One region of the Microbispora hainanensis genome, then DNA from elsewhere that is predicted to be linked to it. Evidence: riboswitches for the same ligand, from Rfam matches in the RefSeq annotation. Region 1 holds a riboswitch; each other region holds the start of a gene.
What was found. Region 1 has a riboswitch for cyclic di-AMP ahead of OHB01_RS00115 (coiled-coil domain-containing protein). Riboswitches for the same ligand answer to the same signal wherever they lie in the genome.
Positions count from the first base shown of each region.

Region 2: linked by a shared signal. The riboswitch ahead of OHB01_RS13805 (C40 family peptidase) and the one ahead of OHB01_RS00115 (coiled-coil domain-containing protein) in region 1 are both predicted to bind cyclic di-AMP.
Region 3: linked by a shared signal. The riboswitch ahead of OHB01_RS35455 (CHAP domain-containing protein) and the one ahead of OHB01_RS00115 (coiled-coil domain-containing protein) in region 1 are both predicted to bind cyclic di-AMP.
Region 4: linked by a shared signal. The riboswitch ahead of OHB01_RS23515 (C40 family peptidase) and the one ahead of OHB01_RS00115 (coiled-coil domain-containing protein) in region 1 are both predicted to bind cyclic di-AMP.

Region 1 covers NZ_CP108086.1:23,178-28,406, forward strand. Annotated here, with positions in the region: gene OHB01_RS00105 (DeoR/GlpR family DNA-binding transcription regulator) at 81-884, shown strand; gene galT (galactose-1-phosphate uridylyltransferase) at 1,063-2,121, shown strand; cyclic di-AMP (ydaO/yuaA leader) riboswitch at 2,192-2,330, shown strand; gene OHB01_RS00115 (coiled-coil domain-containing protein) at 2,365-3,276, shown strand; gene OHB01_RS00120 (hypothetical protein) at 3,342-3,773, opposite strand; gene OHB01_RS00125 (DinB family protein) at 4,061-4,573, shown strand; gene OHB01_RS00130 (M50 family metallopeptidase) at 4,597-5,229, opposite strand, start outside.
Region 2 covers NZ_CP108086.1:2,935,620-2,940,848, forward strand. Annotated here, with positions in the region: gene OHB01_RS13785 (VOC family protein) at 1-110, opposite strand, end outside; gene OHB01_RS13790 (YafY family protein) at 204-1,175, shown strand; gene OHB01_RS13795 (alpha/beta hydrolase) at 1,225-1,857, opposite strand; gene OHB01_RS13800 (MarR family winged helix-turn-helix transcriptional regulator) at 2,071-2,400, shown strand; gene OHB01_RS13805 (C40 family peptidase) at 2,467-2,916, opposite strand; cyclic di-AMP (ydaO/yuaA leader) riboswitch at 3,111-3,269, opposite strand; gene OHB01_RS13810 (hypothetical protein) at 3,675-4,766, opposite strand; gene OHB01_RS13815 (hypothetical protein) at 4,841-5,229, opposite strand, start outside.
Region 3 covers NZ_CP108086.1:7,801,535-7,806,763, reverse strand. Annotated here, with positions in the region: gene OHB01_RS35460 (DUF222 domain-containing protein) at 1-1,276, shown strand, start outside; cyclic di-AMP (ydaO/yuaA leader) riboswitch at 1,780-1,922, shown strand; gene OHB01_RS35455 (CHAP domain-containing protein) at 2,154-2,867, shown strand; gene OHB01_RS35450 (DUF305 domain-containing protein) at 3,178-3,825, opposite strand; gene OHB01_RS35445 (hypothetical protein) at 3,976-4,635, opposite strand; gene OHB01_RS35440 (ArsR/SmtB family transcription factor) at 4,979-5,229, shown strand, end outside.
Region 4 covers NZ_CP108086.1:5,024,725-5,029,953, forward strand. Annotated here, with positions in the region: gene OHB01_RS23505 (NYN domain-containing protein) at 1-1,069, shown strand, start outside; gene OHB01_RS23510 (C40 family peptidase) at 1,219-2,181, shown strand; cyclic di-AMP (ydaO/yuaA leader) riboswitch at 2,496-2,650, shown strand; gene OHB01_RS23515 (C40 family peptidase) at 2,722-3,330, shown strand; gene OHB01_RS23520 (hypothetical protein) at 3,435-4,343, shown strand; gene OHB01_RS23525 (glycosyltransferase family 4 protein) at 4,437-5,229, shown strand, end outside.

The DNA of each region.
Region 1 (5,229 bases):
GCGGCAAGAGGCGTACCCCAACTCAACATGTCTCCACGTTCGTGAGGCATAATTTGTTTGAATCTGTAGAGGAGTGGTGGATGCTGGCCCAGCAACGGCAGCAGGCGATCCTTGAGAGGGTACGCAGGACCGGCGGGGTGCGCGTCGCGCAGCTCGTACGCGACCTCGGGGTCTCGGACATGACGATCCGCCGCGACCTGGAGGTCCTCGCGGAACGCGGCCTGATCGTCAAGGTGCACGGCGGGGCGACCGCCACCGGCACGGGCTCGACGGAGGAGCCGGGCTTCGCGGCCAAGTCGGTGCGGCAGCAGGCCGAGAAGGAGGCCATCGCCCGCAGGGCCGCCCTGCTCGTGCGGCCGGGCAGCTCCGTAGCGCTCTCGGCCGGCACCACGACCTGGACACTGGCCCACCATCTGGTGGACGTGCCCGAGCTGACCGTGATCACCAACTCGGTGCAGGTGGCCGACGTCTTCCACCGCGCGGGACGGCCCGACCAGACCGTGGTGCTGGTGGGAGGCGTGCGCACGCCCTCCGACGCGCTGGTCGGCCCGGTGGCCGTGGCGGCCGTCCGCTCCCTGAACGTCGACACGCTCATGCTGGGCGTGCACGGCATGAGCGTCCGGGCCGGTTACACCACGCCCAACCTGCTGGAGGCGGAGACCGACCGCGCCCTCATCGCGGCCGCCCAGCAGCTCGTGGTCCTGGCCGACCACACCAAGTGGGGGACGATCGGCTTCAGCACGATCGCCGCCCTCGACGAGGCCGGCGTGGTCGTGAGCGACGTCGGCCTGCCGGAGGAGGCACGCGACGCGCTGTCGGAGCACGCCGGCGAGCTCCTCCTCGTCGATCCGTCCGGGGAGACCGAGCTGGAGACCGCGCTGTGACGCCGGCCCGCCGCACGTCCTCCGACGCCTGTAGTAAACCCGGTGCATCCCCCGGCCTCCGCGCGCCCGCCGTGTCCCCCTTTCGCAAACCCGCACCGACCCCCTTGTAAGCCCGCTCCGACCCGGGACACCGCACCGTGAAAGCCGGAGATCGCACCGTGAAGCTGGAGACCGCTCTGTGAAGCGCACCATCACCCATCTCGCCGACGGCCGTGAGCTGATCTACTTCGACCGGCGCGACGACGCCGACCACAGCGCCATCGACACCAGGGACCTGCCGCCGCGCCCGCTCGCCTCCGAGCTGCGCTACGACCCCCTGATGGACGAGTGGGTGGCCGTCGCCCGGCATCGCCAGACACGCACACACCTGCCGTCGGCGGAGGAGTGCCCGCTCTGCCCGGGTCATCCCGGCTCGGAGATCCCCTCGCCGTACGAGGTGGCGGTGTTCGAGAACCGCTTCCCGTCGTTCAGCTTCAACACGGGCTCGTACGAGCAGGTGGGCGGGCTGAGCGAGGTGCGTCCGGGGATCGGGCGCTGCGAGGTCGTCTGCTTCACCTCCGACCACAACGCGTCGTTCAGCTCGCTGAGCGACGAGCAGGCCGAGCTGGTCGTCGAGGCGTGGGCCGACCGTACGGCCGAGCTGTCCTCGCTGCCCGGCGTGGAGCAGGTCTTCTGCTTCGAGAACCGCGGCGCCGAGATCGGCATCACGCTGCCGCACCCGCACGGGCAGATCTACGCCTATCCGTACGTCACGCCGCGCACCCGGCAGATGCTGAACGCCGCCGCCCGTCATCAGGGCGGCAACCTGTTCGCGGATGTCCTGGCCGCCGAGCGGAAGGGCCCCCGGGTGGTGGCCGCCAACGAGCACTGGACGGCCTTCGTGCCCGCCGCCGCGCGCTACCCGTTCGAGGTGCACGTCTACCCGCACCGCCAGGTGCCCGACATCCCGGCGCTGTCGCCGGAGGAGCGAGCCGCGTTCGCGCCGCTCTACATCGAGGTGCTGCGCCGCCTGGACGGGCTGTTCGGCGTCGTCATGCCGTACGTCGCGGCCTGGCACCAGGCTCCTGTCACCTACCGGCGCGACCTCGCCTACCTTCACCTGCAGCTTTTCACGATCCGGCGGGCGCCCAACAAGCTCAAGTATCTGGCCGGATCGGAGTCGGCCATGGGCGCGTTCGTCAACGACGTGCTGCCCGAGGAGGCCGCCCGGATGCTTCGCGAGGCGATAACGGCCTGATCTCCGATTGATTGCGGCTTTGGTGGCAGCGACGGTTTCTTTACCACTAGTATCCCTGACACCGGCCGTCACAACCGGTACGCCTAATCCCGGGCGCCCCGCCCGGGAACCGGGGACCCAATCACGCACCTGGGGTCAAGGCAGTCGCCTGCCCGGGCTCCTCCAGCCCGAACCCGTCAGCTAACCCGGTCGGCAGATGGAGAGGAGTGGGCTCTGCCCCGCGCATTCCCCCTGGCTGTCGGCGTGCTCGCCTCCGCCGTCCTCGTGTTCGGTACGGCGGCGCCGGGCGTCGCCGAGCCCAAACCGACGGAGAAACAGCTCAAGAAGGAGCTGTCGGACCTGCGGCAGAAGGTCAACCGGCTGATCGCCGACTACAACGCCAAGCGTGTCGCCCTCGCCAAGGCCCGTGAGGAGGAGAAGGCGGCTCGCGACCGGCTGGCCAGGGCCCAGGCCGACTACCAGGCCGCCAGCGACGCCGTACGGCAGATGGCCGGGCTGCGCTACCAGACCGAAAGCGCGATGGCGCTGCCCGACATGAACACCGCCGCGCTCAACTACCAGCTCAAAGAGGAACAGGCCGCCCGGCTCGCGCACTTCGACCGGGTGCGCGACGCCCGGCAGCAGGCCGCGGACGCCGCCAAGACGCTGACCGCGCAACTGAAGGCGCAGGCCGAGGCGGTCGCCGTACAGCGCAAGGACGCCGAGGACCTCATCGACGAGATCAAGGACAAGCTCGACGCGCTGATCCCGATCGCGCCGGGAAAGCTCCCGGGTGGGTCGTGGGCACCGGAGCTGCCCAGCGGTGCCGACAACATCACGCCCCGGATGAGGTTCATGCGCACCGAGGTCGAAAACCACTTCAGCCTGCGGTTCCCGGTGGGCTGCTACCGGGCGGAGAACAGCGGCGAGCATCCTCTCGGGCGCGCCTGCGACTTCATGATGAGCTCGGGCGGCGCCATGCCCTCCCCCGAGATGAAGGCGCTCGGCGACAGCCTGGCCGACTGGGCCATCAAGAACGGCCCCAAGCTCGGCGTCATGTACGTGATCTGGCAGCAGCGCATCTACAACCTCGGCCGTCCCGGCTGGCGGCTCATGTCCGACCGCGGCGGAATCACCGCCAACCACTACGACCACGTACACATCTCGATGTACTGACCTGCCAGGGCACTCGCGGGGTGGGCCGGCCACCTCGGCGAGCGAGGCGGCCGGCCCGCTCCGGGTCAGGCCGGGATCTGCTTCTCGTGCCAGGTGTAGTAGAGGTAGGTGCTGCCGGGCCCGGTCAGCGTGCCGTAGACCTGCCAGAAGGTGTTGGTGCCGGGCGAGAAGCGGAAGATCTTGTCCCCGGGCCGGTCGTCCACGATGACCTGCTGTGACCCCGTGGGCCCGATCCGGACCTCGATCGTGAACGTCTCGTTGTCGGGGATGTCGAGGCAGACCTCGTGCGTGTACGCCGTCGGACCGGCGATGTTGTAGAGGCGATTGTCCACCGCCGGCGACTCGACGTTGGTGGGGACGTATTTGTTGACGACGTAGGTGTACCCGCCCGTGGAGCAGTCCACTGCGGAGGTGTCCGCGAGCGCGGGGCCGGCGCCGGTGAGCGTGACGCCGAGAACGCCGGCGGCGACGGTGAGAACGGAGATGGTGCGCTTCATGCCTCTCCTCATCCGTACGGTGTGACGCTTCAACCAAGTAGTTGAAGGCTGAACTGATTTTGATCACATTCGCCACAATTACACAAGTCTGATCAATTACCTGTCCGAATCCGAGTCAAGACGGCCGGGTTCGGCCTCCCGTCGGGCGCAGGCCCGGCGTGCGGCCCGGCCTTCGGCTACGTCATGAACCGCGCTCAGGAGGGGGGTGCCGGGACGGGCAGAACCGCCGGGTGCCTCCGCCCGCTAATCGGGGTGACTACGCGCCGAGTCCGGGGGAGGATGCCGGGATGACCGACACACGTATCGATCCCCCCGTCGTCGCGGGAGAGCGCGAGATGCTGCGCGCCTGGCTGGACTGGCACCGTGACACCCTCGCCGTGAAGTGCCGGGGCCTCACCGAGGAGCAGTTGCGGCTGCGCTCGGTGCCGCCCTCCAGCATGTCGCTGCTCGGCCTCGTACGGCACATGGCCGACGTCGAGCGGGCCTGGTTCCGGAGGCGGCTGAACGGCGAGGATCTTGGCGGCATCTACTTCAGTGCCGACGACCCGGACGGCGAGTTCGACAATGTGGACACCGCGTCGGCCGAGGAGGCCTTCGCGACCTGGCAGGCGGAGATCGAGCAGGCGCGGGCGGCCGAGGAGGCCTGCGCCGACCTGGACGCCATGACGAAGGCGTCCACTCGTGACGGCGTCCACTACTCGCTGCGGTGGATCATGTGCCACATGATCGAGGAGTACGCCCGCCACAACGGCCACGCCGATCTGCTGCGCGAGCGCGTCGACGGCGTGACGGGCGAGTAGCCCCCGACGGCGAGTGGCCTCCCTCAGCCGGACAGGCGGACCGGGTTGACGAGGTCGGCGTAGATGAGCAGGCCGCCCATGACGACCAGCAGGGCCGCCATGACGTACGTCAGCGGGAGCGCCTTGGCCACATCCACATAACCGGGGACGGGCCTGCGGCGCACCCGCGCGAACGCCCGCTTGACGCCCTCCCAGAGCCCGCCGGCGATATGGCCGCCGTCCAGCGGCAGCAGCGGGATCAGGTTGAACATGCCCACGGCGAGGTTCAGCCCGGCGAGCAGGTTGATGAAGATTTCGATCTTGTTCTCGACCGAGAGGTCGGAGGCGGCGATCTCACCGCCGATGCGGCCCGCCCCGACGATGCCGATCGGCCCGTTCGGGTCGCGCTTCTCCCCCGAGAACGCGGCGTTCCACACGCCGACCATCTTCTTGGGGATGTTGACCATAGCGACGGCGGTGCGCTCGGTCAGCTCCCACATCTGCCCGACGACATAACCGGGGCCCTTCTTCACCACGACGGTGGTCGGGCTCACTCCCAGGAAGCCGACGTTCTTCTCGATCTTGTCCGGGTCGGTGAGCGAGGGCATGTCCTGCGCGATCAGGTCGACCTGGAGGTCGGTCCGCTGCCCGCCCCGCTCGATGCCGAGCGTGGTCAC
Region 2 (5,229 bases), 2.9 Mb from region 1:
TCGGCGAATTCCGCGCTCGCCCAGCGTGCCCGCACGCCCGTGGCCCGCTCGTAGAAGCCCGCGAGGCGCGCGACGTCGTCGGTGATGATGCGGATCGACACGAAGTCCATGGTGATCTCCCTGGTTCCCGGGTTGTTCGTCCCGGGAACACTAGGGCGGATACCGGACAGAAACCGCCCAGTATTGTCACTAGATTGTGTGACGTGGCCCGACCGACTCATCGCGTTCTCACGCTGCTGGAGCTCCTGCAGTCGGGCGGCACGCGGACGATGGCCGAGCTCGCCGACCGGCTCGGCGTCGACGAGCGCACCGTGCGGCGATATGTGGACCACCTGATCGACCTCGATGTGCCCGTCGAGTCGGTGCGCGGCCGATACGGCGGCTATCGCCTCGCCCCCGGATATCGCATGCCCCCGCTCATGCTGAGCGACGACGAGGCGCTCGCCGTGCTGCTCGGCCTGGTCGCCGGTCGCCGCGCGGGGCTGACGACGGCGGCGGGCACGGCGAGCGAGACGGCGGCGGCCAAGATCCGGCGCGTTCTGCCCGAGCGGCTCGCCCGCCGGCTCGACACCGTGCTCGAATCCCTCGCCTTCACGGCCCCGCCCGGCGAGTCCGCCGTTCCCGAGACCGCCGTGTTGCTCTGCGTCGCCGACGCGGTGCGCCATCACCGGCCGATCTCGATCAGGTATACCGCCGCCGATGGTCGGCGCAGCGAGCGCACGCTGCATCCGTACGGGCTCGTCGCCCATTCGGGCCGGTGGTACGTCACGGGCGCGGATCCGGAGATCGGCGAGGACCGGACCTTCCGGCTGGATCGCATCGCGGACGCGAGGACGCTGCCCGGCTCGTTCGAGCCGCCCGCCGGGTTCGATCCGGCGCAGCACGTCCTGGCCGGATTCGCCACGGCTCGATATCGGTACGACGTGGTGCTGCGGATCCAGGGGACGGTCGAGCAGATCCGCGCCCGGCTTCCCGCCGCCGTCGCGACCCTGGCGGATTCCGGGGACGAGGGCTGGCTCCGGGTCGAGGTGCGCGCGGAGCGGCTCGACTGGCTGCCTCCGGTGCTCGCCTCACTCGACCGGCCGTTCGTCATCGAGCGGCCGGACGAGCTGCGCGACCGTGTCGCGGCGCTCGCGGACCGGCTCGCGGCTTCCGCCCGCAGGACCGCAGAGTGACTGCGGGCGGGTGACTGCGGGCGGGTGACTGCGGGCGGGTGACTGCGGGCTAAGCGCTGGTCGCCGGCGAACCGGCCGCGTGCAGATGGCGGTCGATCGCGGCGAAGGTGGCCGCCGGCTGTTCGATGTGCGGCAGGTGACCGGCCTCCGGGATCACCTCCAGCCGGCCGTTGGCGAAGGCGCCGGCGTAGGCGGCGCCGTAAGCCGGGGTGACGATCCGGTCGCTCTCCCCCCACACCAGGAGCGTGGGCACGTCGACGTGCCGCAACCGGCGGAGCAGTTTGGGATCGTGCATGTAGGGGTCGCCCGCCAGCGTGCGCATGGTGGCCATGTCGGCCGCCCGGGCTGCGAGCTGGTCGGCGGGGACGCCGGCCGGGTCGACGTAGAAGCGCTGCGAGTCGTGCCAGGCGTATTCGGCCACGCCGCGCGCGTCCAGGGCGAAGAAGTCGCGGATCGGCTCGCCGGGGACGTCCACGCCCACGGCGTCGACCAGCACCAGCCCGGTGATGATCCCCCGCCGTGTCGCGTACGGCCATCTCGGCGGCGGTCCAGCCGCCGAGGGAGGAGCCGGCGACGAGAACGTCGCGCAACCCCAGGCGATGCAGGCAGTGCAGGTAGGCGAGGGCGAGGTCGTCGATGCCGGTGAGCCACGGGGGACGGTCGGTGCCGTTCCAGCCGGGATGCACGGGCGTCAGGGTGTGTGCCGTCCGGGAGAGGTGCCCGGCGAGCCCGGCGACCGTGGCGGGGCCGCCGCCGCCGTGCAGGATCAGGGCCGGTCTGCCGGTGCCGGCCTCCGACATGGTGAGGGACAGGTCGCGATCTGCAACAACTCGGGCGGGCGGTCAAACACGTCCAATATAGGCAGCACCGGGCCCTGGAGAGCGGGCTGTCGGCGATCGGCGCGACGCTCGCCCAGTGGGACGCCCTCCGGGCGATCAGCCGTACCCCCGGGGCGTCGGCCCGGGAGCTGGCCGCGGCGACGTTCCAGACCGAGCAGGCCTTCGGCACCCTCGCCGGGCGGCTCGTGGCCCAGGGATGGATCGAACGCAGGCCCGGGCACGGCAGGCGCATCGAGCACCATCTCACCCCTTCCGGCGAGCGGGTCCTGGAAGCCGGGCGCAAGGTCGCCGACGAGGTGCTCGCCAGGTGCTACACCGCCCTGCCGGACGCGGACCGCGCGACCCTGCTGGCCCTGCTCCGGCGCCTCGTCGTGGAGGACGCGTAGCCTCCGGCCACGCCCTCGGCGGAGATGCGCTGCGCGGCGGCGCGTCTCCACCGAGGGCGTCCCGGGTCAGACGCCGGGGCGTACGGCGGTGAGGAAGCTGCCCCTCCAATAGGCGTTGAGCCTGTCGACACTGACCACCGCGCCGCTGTGGGGGGCGCTGATCACCTTCCTGTGCCCGAGATACATGCCCACGTGGCCGCCGCCACTGGTGAAGATGAGGTCGCCGGGCTTGAGGTGCGACAGCGAGACCCTCTTCTTGGCGTGCCTGAGCATCGCCCACGTCGTACGCGGGAGCTTGACGCCGGCCTTGCGCCAGGCGAACTGGACCAGCCCGGAGCAGTCGAACGCTCCTGGGCCCGTGGCGCCCCACACGTACGGGTCGCCGAGCTGCTTCTTCGCCACCTTGATGGCGCGCTCGGCCTTCTCCTGCTGGAGAGCCGCCTTGGTGAGCTTCCTCGTGGCGGAGTTCTCGGCCACGGGCGCGGGATGCAGGGGGGTGGTCGTTGTGGGGGGCACGGGCGGGATGACCGCCGAGGTGAGGGCCGGGGCGGGGGCGGGGGCCGGGGGTGGGGATGTCACCGTCGCGGACGCGGCGGCTGCGGGGAGTGCGCTCAATGCTCCGGCCGACGCGGTGAGCGCCGCGCTACCGATCGTGACGCAGGCGATGCGGAGCAGAGTGGTGGAGTTGGTGGACAGGAGGATCTCTCCCTTTGGTCTTCCGCTTGCGCCTACCGGGTTAGCTGACGGATTCGGGCAGGGAAGATCGCCCTACGGCGCCGGCGCGCCGATTCACCCCAGACCTTCGTCGAAGGTCGATTGGTTCCCCGGCTCCGAGCCTCCTAGCTGCTCGGATTCGGCATCACCGGCGCCCAGGGGGGCGGAGAGGCGGGGCGACGGCGACTGTGGATGGTCGAACCCGGCGGGGCCGGGTTCGTAACGACGAGGTCACGTGGACCCCGCCGATGGGCAAGGAAACTACCAAGAGCCCCATATCTCCGCAAAGAGCGTCAAAAGGATAAGGAGCGCATAAAAGGGATCAAATGCGCGAAGTTGCAGGTCAGAGTGCATCTGCGGAAGAGATGTGGCGCTGGTCACACTCGTCCCATCGCGGGCCTGACCTGCGGAGGAAGGCGAGTAAGCCCTGGCGGCGGCGTACATCCTGACCCTGGCGGCCTTCGGCCCCTCGGCTGCCCGCCTGTGGTCCGGAGGGCGTTGATCGTCGCTTGCGCCGCCCGGCTGCCGCCCTGCACGAGCGGGCGTGACCTGCCGGATGGCTAGTTCGTACGCCAGAAGGCGCCGTTGGCGGAGGGGTCGTCGGGGTCGCCCTGCGGCGCGGTGAACCCGGCGCCCCACAGCGTCGTCGTCCCGGGCCTGCGCGCGATCGAGAACAGGGCGGCGTCGGTGCCGGCCTTCCGGGGGATCGGGGTGCTCCGCCACGTCGAACCCGTGACATGCCACAGGGTGGAGTTCCAGTCGCTCTGCACGATCCACACGCCGCCCGCGCCGTCGGGCTCCACCTCCGTGTACGGCTGGGCGTTGACGGCGCCGACCGAGGCGGTCCACGAGCGGCCGTTCCAGTGCATGACCAGGGGGCGGTCGTAGATCTTGTCGTCGCCCTGGTCGTCGGCGCCCTCCCAGCTCACGCCGCCGACGGCCCACACGTTGCGGGGGCCGAGGACGGCGATGTCGGTGAGCACCGCGGCGGCGTCGCGAGCGGGCAGTTTGATCGCGGGGGTGGGCACCAGCGCCCAGGACTTCCCGTTCCACCGCATGATCGCGGGACGGGTGCCCTTGGCCCCCGCCGCCCAGACGTCACCGGCCTTGTACGCGTCGACGGCGGCGGCGTGGGCCGGCAGCGGGACGCTCCGCCACGACGACCCGTTCCAGTGCCTGGCCGAGGCCGAGGAGTCGGCGACCGCCCAGACGTCCTTCGCGCCCGTGCCGTCGGCGTCCGTCGTGGAGAAGCCGCTGCCGAGCGAGAAGGTGGTCCATGTCCGGCCGTTCCACCGGCTCGCCTTCCCCGGGCCGAAGACCCACACGTTCTTGTCCGAGCCGGCGGTCACGGCCGTCAGCTCGTACGACGGGCTGCCGGGGAGCACCTTCCACGATCGGCCGTCGAACCGCTCGACCAGGCCCCGCCGCGTGCCGTTCACGACCCGGTGACCGGCCGCCCACACCGACCCGTTGCCGAGGACCGTCACGTCGTCGAGCACGTCGTCCCCGGGCAGGGTGTTCACCTTGGCCAGCCGCCACGTGGGCGCGGTCTCCCCGGCCTGGCCGCCCTGGTGGGCCGCTCCCGAGGCCGCCGCGGCCGGCAGGAACGCCAGCCCGATCGCCGATATGCCCGAGACGAGTACGGTGCGCACGATGCTTCCCCTTCCGCTCACCAGTACGACGTTTGACCGAGGAGAGTCGTTCACACGTCGCGGAAGGGCCGGAGTCACTTCTTCTCCGTCCACGGCTCGTACGCGTCGTCCCCGGGGAGCACCCAGATCTTCGTGTCGGGCCTGACCAGGCTCCGCACCCGCGTCACCGCGCCGGTCGTCTTCGAGACCCGGTAGACCGTCACTCCGGTTTCGGTCTTCGACCGGACGACCAGGTGTCCCGCCTTGTCGAAGTCGAGGTCGTCGATCCGCCGCCCGCGCGGGAGCCGTACGGTCACGGTGCGGCTCGCCTTGCCGGTGCGCAGGTCGACCAGGCGCAGCGTGCGCGACTTCGGCCACGAGCCGACCGGCTCCGCCGCCGTGACGTGGTCGTTCGCCAGGGCCGTCGCCCACAGCCGCGTCTTCGACCGCAGGCGGGTGCGCAGCCCCCGGTCGAACACCGTCA
Region 3 (5,229 bases), 1.0 Mb from region 1:
GTGCGAGCCGCGCGACACCGCAAGCACCGCCGCTGCTGAGGGCGACCACACCGCGAACGCCGGCTCCGCCGAGGACGACGACACCGTGAGTACCAGCTCTGCCGGGAGCGACGAGACCGCGCCCGCCAAGGGCGATGGGTGGGATCGCGGTGCGGCCCGGTCTGGAGCAACCCATGTCCGGCGGGGTGTGTCAGCATGGCCTGCTCATGGTGGCGGGCATTGGCACACAGCGCCTTCGCACGCTGCCCCTTCGGACACAGTCTCTTCGGACATAGCACCTTCGGACACAGCACCTTCGGACACAGCCCCTTCGGGCGCGACGGCTTCGGTCGCGACGGCTTCGGATGCGCCGCCATCGCAGGCGGCGCACTCGCAGGCAGCGCCTACGGAGGTGGCGCCTTCGGAGGCGGCGTGGCCGGACCCTCCGCCCGAGGACGCCTCCGCACGTCACACCCACGCCGGGCCTGGGCCTGCGGGGGACTGCCGGCATGGCCACAGCCCGTGCCGGTGCGACGGCCAGGGCGCGTGCCGGTGCTGCGGCGAGGCGCGGTGCTCGCGTGCGACGCAGGCGTCGGGGACATCGGGACCGTCGGGAGCGACGCCCGGCGGGCCCGGACCGGAGCGGGAGACACCACCCGGATGGGCATCGGAAACGGCACCGGGAGCCGGGCGAGGGACGCCGGAGACGGCGCAGGAGGCATCGCAAGGAGCCGCACAGGGGGCATCGCGGGGGGCGGCGCAAGGTGGGTCACCGGGATCTCCGGGTGCGTCGGCGGGCGCGATGCCTGGGGCGTTCTTGGGGTCGGCGTTGGGAGCGTCGGCAGGCACGTTGCTGGGTGCGTCGTTGGGGATGGCACCGGGGACCGCGCCGGGGTTGTTGCTGGCGACCGGGCAGGTGCTGCCCGTCTCCAGCGTGCATCGGCTCGCCCGGACCTCGACTCTGGTGCGGATCGTCATGAACGCCGAGGGACAGGTGCTGGACATGGGGCGCAAGGTCCGTCTGGCGACTCCTGCCCAGCGGCGGGCCATCTTCGCCCGGTATGCCACGTGCTGGGTCGACGGCTGCCCGCTGCCGGCGACCATGTGCCAGATCGACCACGCCGACAACTGGAGCACCGGCGGGCTCACGGATCTGAAGCTGCTGGGCCCGGCGTGCCAGTTCCACAACCGCGACCGCTACCAGCACCCCGAGCGCTACACCCGCCGCCAAGTAGGCGAAGACCGCTGGGCCTTCACCTACCACCGCCTCGGACAAGCCCGACGACTACACGAGTAAGGCGGGAGGCAGGCGGTGGAGGACCCACAGGCCGGCCCGGGCGACGCACGGACCGGCCCCGGAGGCTGCGGGCGTGAGGCGTGAGGCGTGAGGCGTGAGGCGTGAGGCGGGAGCGTGGGCGATGCGCAGGGCAGGCCCAGGCTGACGCGCGGACAGACCCGGCGACTACGCGAGCGAGGGGAGCGCCAAGACAGCCGGAAGCCCTCGACCGCGTCGGCACTCGGCCCAGCAGACCCCGCGCCGGCAGACACGCGCGAGCAGGCCCGCGCTGGCAGAGCCGCGCCGGCAGACCCCGCGCCGGCAGACCCGCGCTGGCAGAGCCGCGCCGTACGGCGTGGTGTGGCGCATCTCACCGCGGGCGGCCCGCGACCGTGAGGACCTGCGGAAGCAGGGAACGGCGACAGCCGGGATGATCCCCTTTACAGGCCATTTGGCCGTGTCTTACTTGTTATCTACTAAGCTTCCCGTGTGTCTCGCCGGTGAGCGGTCCTCAACCCGAGGACGACCGGCGACCGCCGAATCCCGGAAGTCATCGATCCCGGGAACCGGGGACCCACGTCTCTTGGGGTGAATCCGGACCATCCGGTAGGGCTACTCCTGGCCCGAACCCGTCAGCTAACCCGGTAGGCGGCCAAGGAGAGGAGAGCGTGGAGTGTCGGCTCCACCTGCCCACCCGGTCCGCGTCGTGTCGCCGGACCACCTGCCCGCCCTGGAACGTCTCCAGGCTTCCGGGGTGATGGCGCGCCCGTGACGGGCTGCCACATCTCCCGTTTCTGATTCCGCCCCGCCGTGGCGTGTCCCCGGACGGTCATGCCGTCATGCCGCACGCCCGCGGGCCGGTTCGTCATGTCTCGAAGCGCGCCATGAGGAGCCCCCGATTTCCACCGATCCGATAGCTCGACAGCTGCTCGACGCCGTACGCCCCGAGCTGGGCTACCGCGAACGAGCCGGGAAACACACCAAGTTCGGCGAGTGGTACGCCGAAAACGTCGCCAAGGACCCCGACTTCAAGGCCGCCCCGTGGTGCGACATGTTCGTCTCCTGGGCGGCCGACCGGGCCGGGGTGCAGGACCATGTCGGCGAGTTCGCGCTGACCACGCGGCACGCCAAGTGGTTCGAGAAGCACCACGCCTGGAGCGACAAGCCCGAGCCGGGCGCCGTGGTCTTCTTCGCCTGGTCAGGGTCCAAGAAGATCCGCGACATCGACCACGTCGGCATCGTCGAGAAGGTCGTCGGCCGGAAGGTCCACACGATCGAGGGCAACGTCGACGGCGTGTGGCTGAAGCGCAAGGTCCGCGACACGAGCACGATCGTCGGGTACGGCCTGCCGCGCAAGGTCAAGGTGACGCCGAAGACGCCGGTGACGATCCAGCCCATGGCGGCCGTGAACGCGAGCGTCCAGAGCGCCGCTGCGCCCGCCACCAGGAACATGGCGGCCACGCAGGGGAAGCCGCTCGACATCGTGTGCTCGCCGGGCGACGCCGTCCTGTCGGCCGGTCTGCTGTTCGCGGTGGTCTCCACCGCCGTGACCGGGATACGGGTCAAGACCGCGGCGGCGTCGTCCGACGGACGGCACCGCAAGCGCGGGTGACCTCCCCCTTCCGGATCTCCCGCCGCTCATAGGGACTCCAGCCCGGGCCTTGGGACCTCCGGCCCGGCCCTGGCGATCTCCGGCCCGGCCCTGGCGATCTCCGGCCCGATCAGGGGAACCTCCGGCCGGTCCGAAACGGCCAGGGCTTCGAACGCCATACTCGACGGCGCCACGCTCGTCGGCGACGTGTTCGACGGCGACGTGTTCGACGGCGCCGTGCTCGCCGCTTCCGCCGTGGCGACTGCCACGGCGAGCACGGCGCCGGTCCGGGCCGTCACGGTGCCCTGACCCGGCATGCTGACCCGGCAGGTCAACCAGGCAGGCCGCTCAGCATGCTCTTCATCTCCTTGATCTCGGCCGACTGGCTGGAGATGATCGACTCCGCCAGCCTACGCGCCGGCTCGTAGCTTCCGCCGCTCAGCTCGTCGCGCGCCATGGTGACGGCGCCTTCGTGGTGCCGGATCATCATCGTGAGGAAGGCCCGGTCGAAGTCCCGTCCGGACAGCCCTTCGAGACGCCGCATGTCCTCGGGGGACATCATCCCGGGCATGGCGTGATGCGTCGGCGCCGGGCTCTCCCCGGGCACCTGTTCGCCCCAGGTCGTGAGCCAGCCGCTCATCGTCCGGATCTCGGGAGCCTGCGCGGCCTCGATCCGCCGGGCGAGCCGCGCGACCCGGGCGTCCGCCGCCCGGTCTTCGGCCAGTCGCCCCATCTCCACCGCCTGCTGATGATGGGGGATCATCATCCGGGCGAACATGACGTCCTGGTCGTTGTGGTCGGCCGTCGTTGTCGGCGGCGTTGTCGGCGGCGGCGTCGGCGTCGGCGTCGGGTCGCTGGGCGCGGTGGGCACACCGGGTGAGGAAGGCGTCGCGGCCGAGGCGGCGGTGCCGTACGCGCCGCCCGTGCCGGCCAGCAGACCGGCTGTCAGCAGGGCGACCGGCAGGACACGTCCGTTCATCGGCCAACACCTCCGTACGTCCCGGCGGCTGGTCGAGGACCGGCGCCGCCCCGCCCGCGGTGCCGGCGGCGGCGCCACCCCCGGTGCGCCGTCGCCGCACGAACCGTGTGGCGAACCTGGTCCTCCTGTCGTACCCGTGGAACGTTCCCGTCAGCCGTTGAACGTGATCCTGAACCGGTAGTTGTCGCCGTAGGTCGAGCCGCGGATGGTGAACGCCGCGCTCCCCGAGCTCACCCGGCCCGAGACCGTGGCCCCGGCGTTGACGGCGTAGAGGAAACGAGACGTGCCGAGATCGCGGCAGGGGACGATGGTCTTCTCGCCGTAGAAATGGTTGAACGTGGCCCCTTCGGCGCGGTGGCTGTCGACCAGCTTGCCGGACCAGGAGGTGCCCGATCGGCTGGTGACCCAGTAGCCCAGCAGGAGTTTCGGGTCGCGTACGTTACCGCCGAGATCGCGGGCCGACGCGGTGACAACGTGGGCGGAGCCGAACTGGAAGGATCCGAGCGCTCCGATGTCGCCCACATAGAACTCCCAGTAGAAGGGGTTGCGTTCGACCCTGCCCGCGGCGGACTTGCGTGGACCGGTGACGAATTTCGCGGCCGCCTTGTATCGGCTGGTGCCGACGAACCGGTGCTCGCCCCAGAGGGGACCTCCGCAGTAGTCGTAGACGTCGACCACCACGGTGGCGGTGCCACGATAGATCCGCAGGGCGGACTGTGCGCCGGCCGCCGGGCCGGACGGGACCACCGCCCCGAGGACCGCGGTCACCGAGACCGCTGCCGCCGCTAATCGGAATTTCCGTGTCTTCATGAGAAATCCCCTCCTTGTCGTGCCGTCGATCCGGAACTCCTCCACGGGCCGGCGGGAACCTCACCGTAAAAGACCGCCGTGGTCTTACCAATGACGTGTGCATACACGGTTGGTAACGCCTTGTGTCGATCCGAAAGTGGCGGCGACATAAATGACGGAGGAGAGTAATGACGGACTGATTCCGGGGCGCGACATACATATCGACCACCGGTCTGTTGCCCTATTCACCCCCATTTGTGGAGCGTTGCGCTCCTGTCCCTGATCATCGGGCGAGGTTGACATGCAGCCGTACGGCTGCCTATCGTTCATGCAGCCAAAGGGCTGCATGTCCGGGATGGGGAAGATGGACGAAGTGTTCAAGGCGCTGGCCGACGCCAGCCGCCGCAGGTTGCTGGACAGCCTGAACGCCCGCAACGGCCAGACGCTGCGCGAACTGTGCGCGGGGCTGGACATGGCGCGGCAGTCGGTCAGCAAGCACCTGGCGGTGCTGGAGGCGGCGAACCTCGTGACCACGGTGTGGCGTGGCCGGGAGAAGCTGCACTACCTCAACGCCGTGCCCATCAACGCCATCGCGGACCGCTGGATGAGCAGGTT
Region 4 (5,229 bases), 3.8 Mb from region 1:
GCTGGTGGGGAGCCTGGCCGAGGGCACGGTGCCCCCGGCGGCCGAGCCGGTGCTGGTCGCGGCGGCGGCCTACCTGACCCGCCCGCCCGGCTGGCCGGACCTGGTCGAGCAGGCGCGGACCGACCTTGAGCAGGCCGCCGCCGCGGGCACCCAGCGGGAGCAGGCGGAGACGCGGCTGCGCGAGCAGCTCGCGGCGCAGCGTGCCTCCGCCAAGGAGGAGATCGACCGGGTGCGCGAGCAGCTCAAGGCCGCCCGCGCGGAGAACTCCGACCTGCGGCGCAAGCTGCACGACGCCCGCGAGCGGGTCAAGGCCGCCGAGACCAGGGCGGCCGAGCTGGAGGCCGAGACGGCCGAGGCGCGTGCCAGGGCTGCCAGCGCCAACGGCGCGGCCGAGACCGAGCTGCGCCGGCTCAAGGAGCGCCTGGCGGACGCCGAGCGCCAGCTCGAGGCCAGCCGCAGGGCCGCCCGCGAGGGCCGCAGCATCGAGGACGCCCGGGTGCGGGTGCTGCTTGACGCGCTCCAGGACGCCGCCTCCGGGCTGCGCAAGGAGCTCGGCCTGCCCACGACGATCAGCAGGCCGGCCGACTACGTGAACGCGGTGGTGCCCGGCGAGCCGGGCGTGACGGCCGTCCCCGCGCGGGCGCTGGCCAACGACGACCCGCAGCTTCTCGACCAGCTCCTGGCCATCCCTCACCTGCATCTGATCGTCGACGGTTACAACGTGACCAAGACCGGTTATCCGTCGCTGACCCTCGCCGACCAGCGAGCCCGGCTGCTGACCGGGCTCGGCGGGCTCGCCGTGCAGACGCGGGCGGAGGTGACGTGCGTGTTCGACGGCGCCGAGCTGAACGGGCCCGTCCAGGTGTCCGCGCCGCGCGGGGTGCGGGTGATGTTCAGCGCGCCCGGGGAGATCGCCGACGACCTCATCCGCACGCTGGTGCGGGCGGAGCCGCCGGGGCGGGCCATCGCGGTCGTCTCCTCCGACCGGGAGGTGGCCGAGTCGGTGCGCCGCATGGGCGCCCGGCCGGTGCCCTCGATCCTGCTGCTGCGCCGTCTCGGCCGCGGTTGACGCGTCCCGCGCACGCCCCGGACCTGCGACGTCACAGTATGTGACGACTGCCGCGAATACCTGCGAATAGGTTGAAGCTTCAAGATCGCCTAGATAGAGTCGCGCCGCAGGTTTCGTCGATCAAAGAGGTTTATCCTCAAGGGGGCTCAGTGCGAGGGCGTGTGCCGGTGGCCGCCGGTCTGGCCGCCGTGGTCCTGCTCACTCCGATGACGGGCGCGCAGGCGGATCCGAAGCCCACTGTCGCGCAGGTGAAAGCGAAGCTGAGCAAGCTCAACGCGCAGGCCGACCAGCTCGTGGACCGTTATAACGCGGCCAACGAGAAGTGGAAGAAGGCCCGGCAGAAGTACCTCACGATCAACGAGGACTACAAGAAGCAGAACGCCCGGGTCGAGGAGTTACGCTCCGGGCTGGTCTCGATGGCCGTCAGCAGCTACCAGGTCGGCGACATGGGGTCGTGGGGCGGCGTCTTCTACAGCTCCAACCCCGACGCCATGCTCAGCGGTCTCGCCACGCTCAACCACATGTCGGCCGAGCGGGCCGGGCGGCTCAAGGCGTACGAGGGCGCCATCAAGGACCTCAAGAACCGCCGCAACCAGAGCAAGCAGGTCTACAAGGAGGCCGCCGACGTCAAGGACGAGCTGGCGGACGAGAAGGAGAAGGTCGACAAGCTCGTCCGGGAGCAGATGAAGCTGCTGCGCTCGCTCGGGACGTTCAACCCCGGCAACCCCAACAGCGCCGGCGTCGTCTACAACGGGCCGGCGTCCGGCAACGCGCTGGCCGCCCTCCAGTTCGCCTACAAGCAGATCGGCAAGCCCTACCGCTACGGGGGCACCGGACCGGGCGCCTGGGACTGCTCCGGGCTCGTGCAGGCCGCGTGGGCGGCGGCGGGCGTCCGGCTGCCCCGGACGAGCTACGAGCAGTGGGCCTGGGGCGCGAGCCGCCGGGTCTCGCTCGACGACCTCCAGCCGGGCGACCTGCTCTGGCACGCCGGATACGGGCACGTCGGCATCTACGCCGGCGACGGGAAGGTCGTTCATGCCCCGCAGACCGGCGATGTTGTGAAAGTCGTCACACTCGCCGAGTATCACGCGATCGGAGCCGTGCGCCCCTGACGGTCCCGCCGTCTCCGTGACGATCTGTGACTGACGCGGCAAATGTGACCCCATCGGCGCTTGTTGTGCAAATTGTGGGCAGGGTCACATTTGGCGCATTCGCGGTGTGGGTAAGCTGCGATTTCTTCTCCGCGGCCTTCGTTATGCGATCTTTATCCGGCCGGAGCGCTTTGCCGAACGCCGCGAGTCCTGGGTAGCTTCTGGGCCGCGGCGAGCACGCCTCGCCGCCGTGCGTCCCGGTCCGGCCGGCCGGTCGCAGTCATCCAGCGGCATCGGCGTCCTTCATCACCCTCCCCCCGTGGGATCCCCCCGACGCCGATGGCCAGCCGAGTCCGTGCAGTCAGGAGGCACGGAGCCGGGGAACCACCGACCTTCACGCGAAGGTCCGGGGTGAATCGGCGCATCGCGCGCCGTAGGGCGACTTCCCCGCCCGAACCCGTCAGCTAACCCGGTAGGCGTGAGCGGAAGACCCGAGGAGAGATCCTGTCTACCACCCCCAGTCTGTCCCGTCTTGCCCGAATTGCCGTTAGTGGTGCCGCGTTGACGGCATCCGTAGGTGTCGCTGGAGCACATCCGGCGGCGGCAGCCGGCACGGCGGCCGACCCGGCGGCCGACCCGGCGACGGTCACGGTCGTCACGACGGCCACGGCGACGAAGACGGCCACCAAGACGGCCACGAAGACGGGCGCCGAGGAGAGCGCGAAGACCGCCGCCCGCAACGCCGCCGCGAAGAAGCGGACCAAGAGGCACACCGCCAAGCGGAAGATCAGCAGGGCCTCGCTCCAGCGGGCCAGGGCCCGGCGCGCGGTGAAGGCCGCCGAGAAGCAGATCGGCGACCCCTACCGCTACGGAGCCACGGGACCGGGCGCGTTCGACTGCTCGGGCCTGGTCCAGTACGCCTGGCGCAAGGCCGGCGTACGGCTGCCGCGCACGACGTGGTCCATCCGCAGCGCGGTCAGGAAGAAGGTGTCCTGGGGGCACTTCGAGCCCGGTGACCTCATCTTCACCAGCGGCGGCGGCCACGTCGGCATGTACGTCGGGCACAACAGGATGATCCACGCCCCGCACAGCGGCACGCGGGTCAGGATCGACAAGCTGGACGCCTACCGGAGGAGCACCTTCGTGGGTGCCGTCCGGCCGGGCGTCTGACGGGCACCGGTCACCAAGCCCCCTCGACCGGCGCCGTCCTTACGGCCCCGTCCACCTCGCCGAGGTGGGCGGGGCCGTGACATGCGCTGGCTACCATGCACGGCGTGACTGTCACGAGCGGCGTGCCCGCGTGCGCGCCGGGCGTGCGTGCCGGAGCCGGCCGGAGCCGGCCCGGACCCGCCGGGGCCACTCCCCGCCGGATCGCGGCCGTGGCCGTCGCGCTGGCCGCGCTGCTGGCCGGGCCCGCCGCCGCGGCGCCGCCCGACCCGCTGCGCGCCCTGCGGCTCGACGCCCGCGCCGCCGTACGCGAGCATCCCGGCATGTGGACCGGTGCCTCGGTCGCCCGCGGCGAGCGCGCCGTCGTCGTCGGGTCGCCCCGGCCGCTGGTCGCCGAGATCGCCGCGCTGGCCGGCCGCGCGGGCAGTACGGTCACGAGGGTCTGGGGCGGGCTCGGCGGCGCGGTGGTCCTGGTGCCGCGCACCGAGGAGCAGGCCGCCGTGCTGGCCGCGCCGGCGAAGGTGGACGGCCTGGCGGCCGTCGCCACCGGCGACCGGGTGATCGTGCAGCCGGCCGCGTTCGCCCGCCTGTCCGCGACCGGCCGCCTGGTCGTCATGACCCACGAGCTGACGCACGTCGCGACCGCCGGCCGCCGCACGGTGCCGATGTGGCTCATGGAGGGCTTCGCCGACTACGTGGGCTACCTGGACAGCGGGCTGCCGGTCCGTACGGTCGCCGCCGAGCTGGCCGCCGACGTCGCGGCCGGGAGGGCGGCGCTCGGCGGCCTGCCGGGGCCCGCCGACTTCGCCGCCAGGCCCGCCCAGGCGTACGAGGAGGCGTGGCTCGCCTGCCGCTACATCGCGGCCCGGTTCGGCGAGCCGAGGCTGGTCGCCCTCTATCGCGCCGCGCTGCGCGAGGAGATCGGCGCCGCCCTGCGGGAGGAGCTCGGGCTGACCGCCGGCGACCTGACCCGCGCCTGGCGGTCGTGGTCGCGCGAGCAGCTCGCCCGGACCTGATCGTCCGACCGCGACGACCCGGCCGGGACTGCGACAATGCGTTCTCGGGCGGCGCGGGGGGACCGCGTGATCACGCCGGCAGCGGGGGTGAGGATGACGAAGCGGACGCTGATCGTCACGAACGACTTCCCGCCCAGACCGGGCGGCATCCAGGCGTTCGTGCACGGCCTCGCCGTGCGCAGGCCGCCCGGCTCCGTGGTCGTGTACGCCCCGCGCTGGAAGGGGTGTGAGGAGTTCGACGCCCGCCAGCCGTACGAGGTGGTCCGGCATCCCTCCTCGCTGATGCTGCCGACCCGCGCGGTGGCGCGACGGGCGGCGGCGCTGGTGGAGGACGGCGCGACCGTCGTCTTCGGCGCGGCGGCGCCGCTGGGGCTGCTGGCTCCCGGCCTGCGCGCCGCGGGCGCGGGCCGCATCGTCATGCTCACCCACGGGCACGAGGCGTCGTGGGCCCGCCTGCCGGGCGCGCGCGCCCTGCTGCGCCGCATCGGGGCGGGGGCCGACATCGTGACCTATCTCGGCGAGTACACCCGCCGCCGGATCGCCCGGGTCGTGCCCGCCTCCCGGCTCGTACAGCTCGCGCCCGGCGTGGACACGACTCTCTATCGTCCGGGGGCGGGCGGCGACCGGATCCGCGCGTCCCTCGGCCTGGGCGACCGGCCGGTGGTCGTGTGCGTCTCCCGGCTGGTGCCGCGCAAGGGCCAGGACGTGCTGCTGCGGGCCTGGCCGCTCGTTCTGCGGCGGGTTCCCGGCGCGGTCCTGCTGCTGGTCGGCGGCGGCCCGCTGCGGCGGTCGCTGGAACGGACGGCGGCGGGGGCCGGCCTGCGCGGCTCGGTGGTCGTCACCGGGTCCGTGCCCTGGGCGTCCCTCCCGGCCTACTACGACGCGG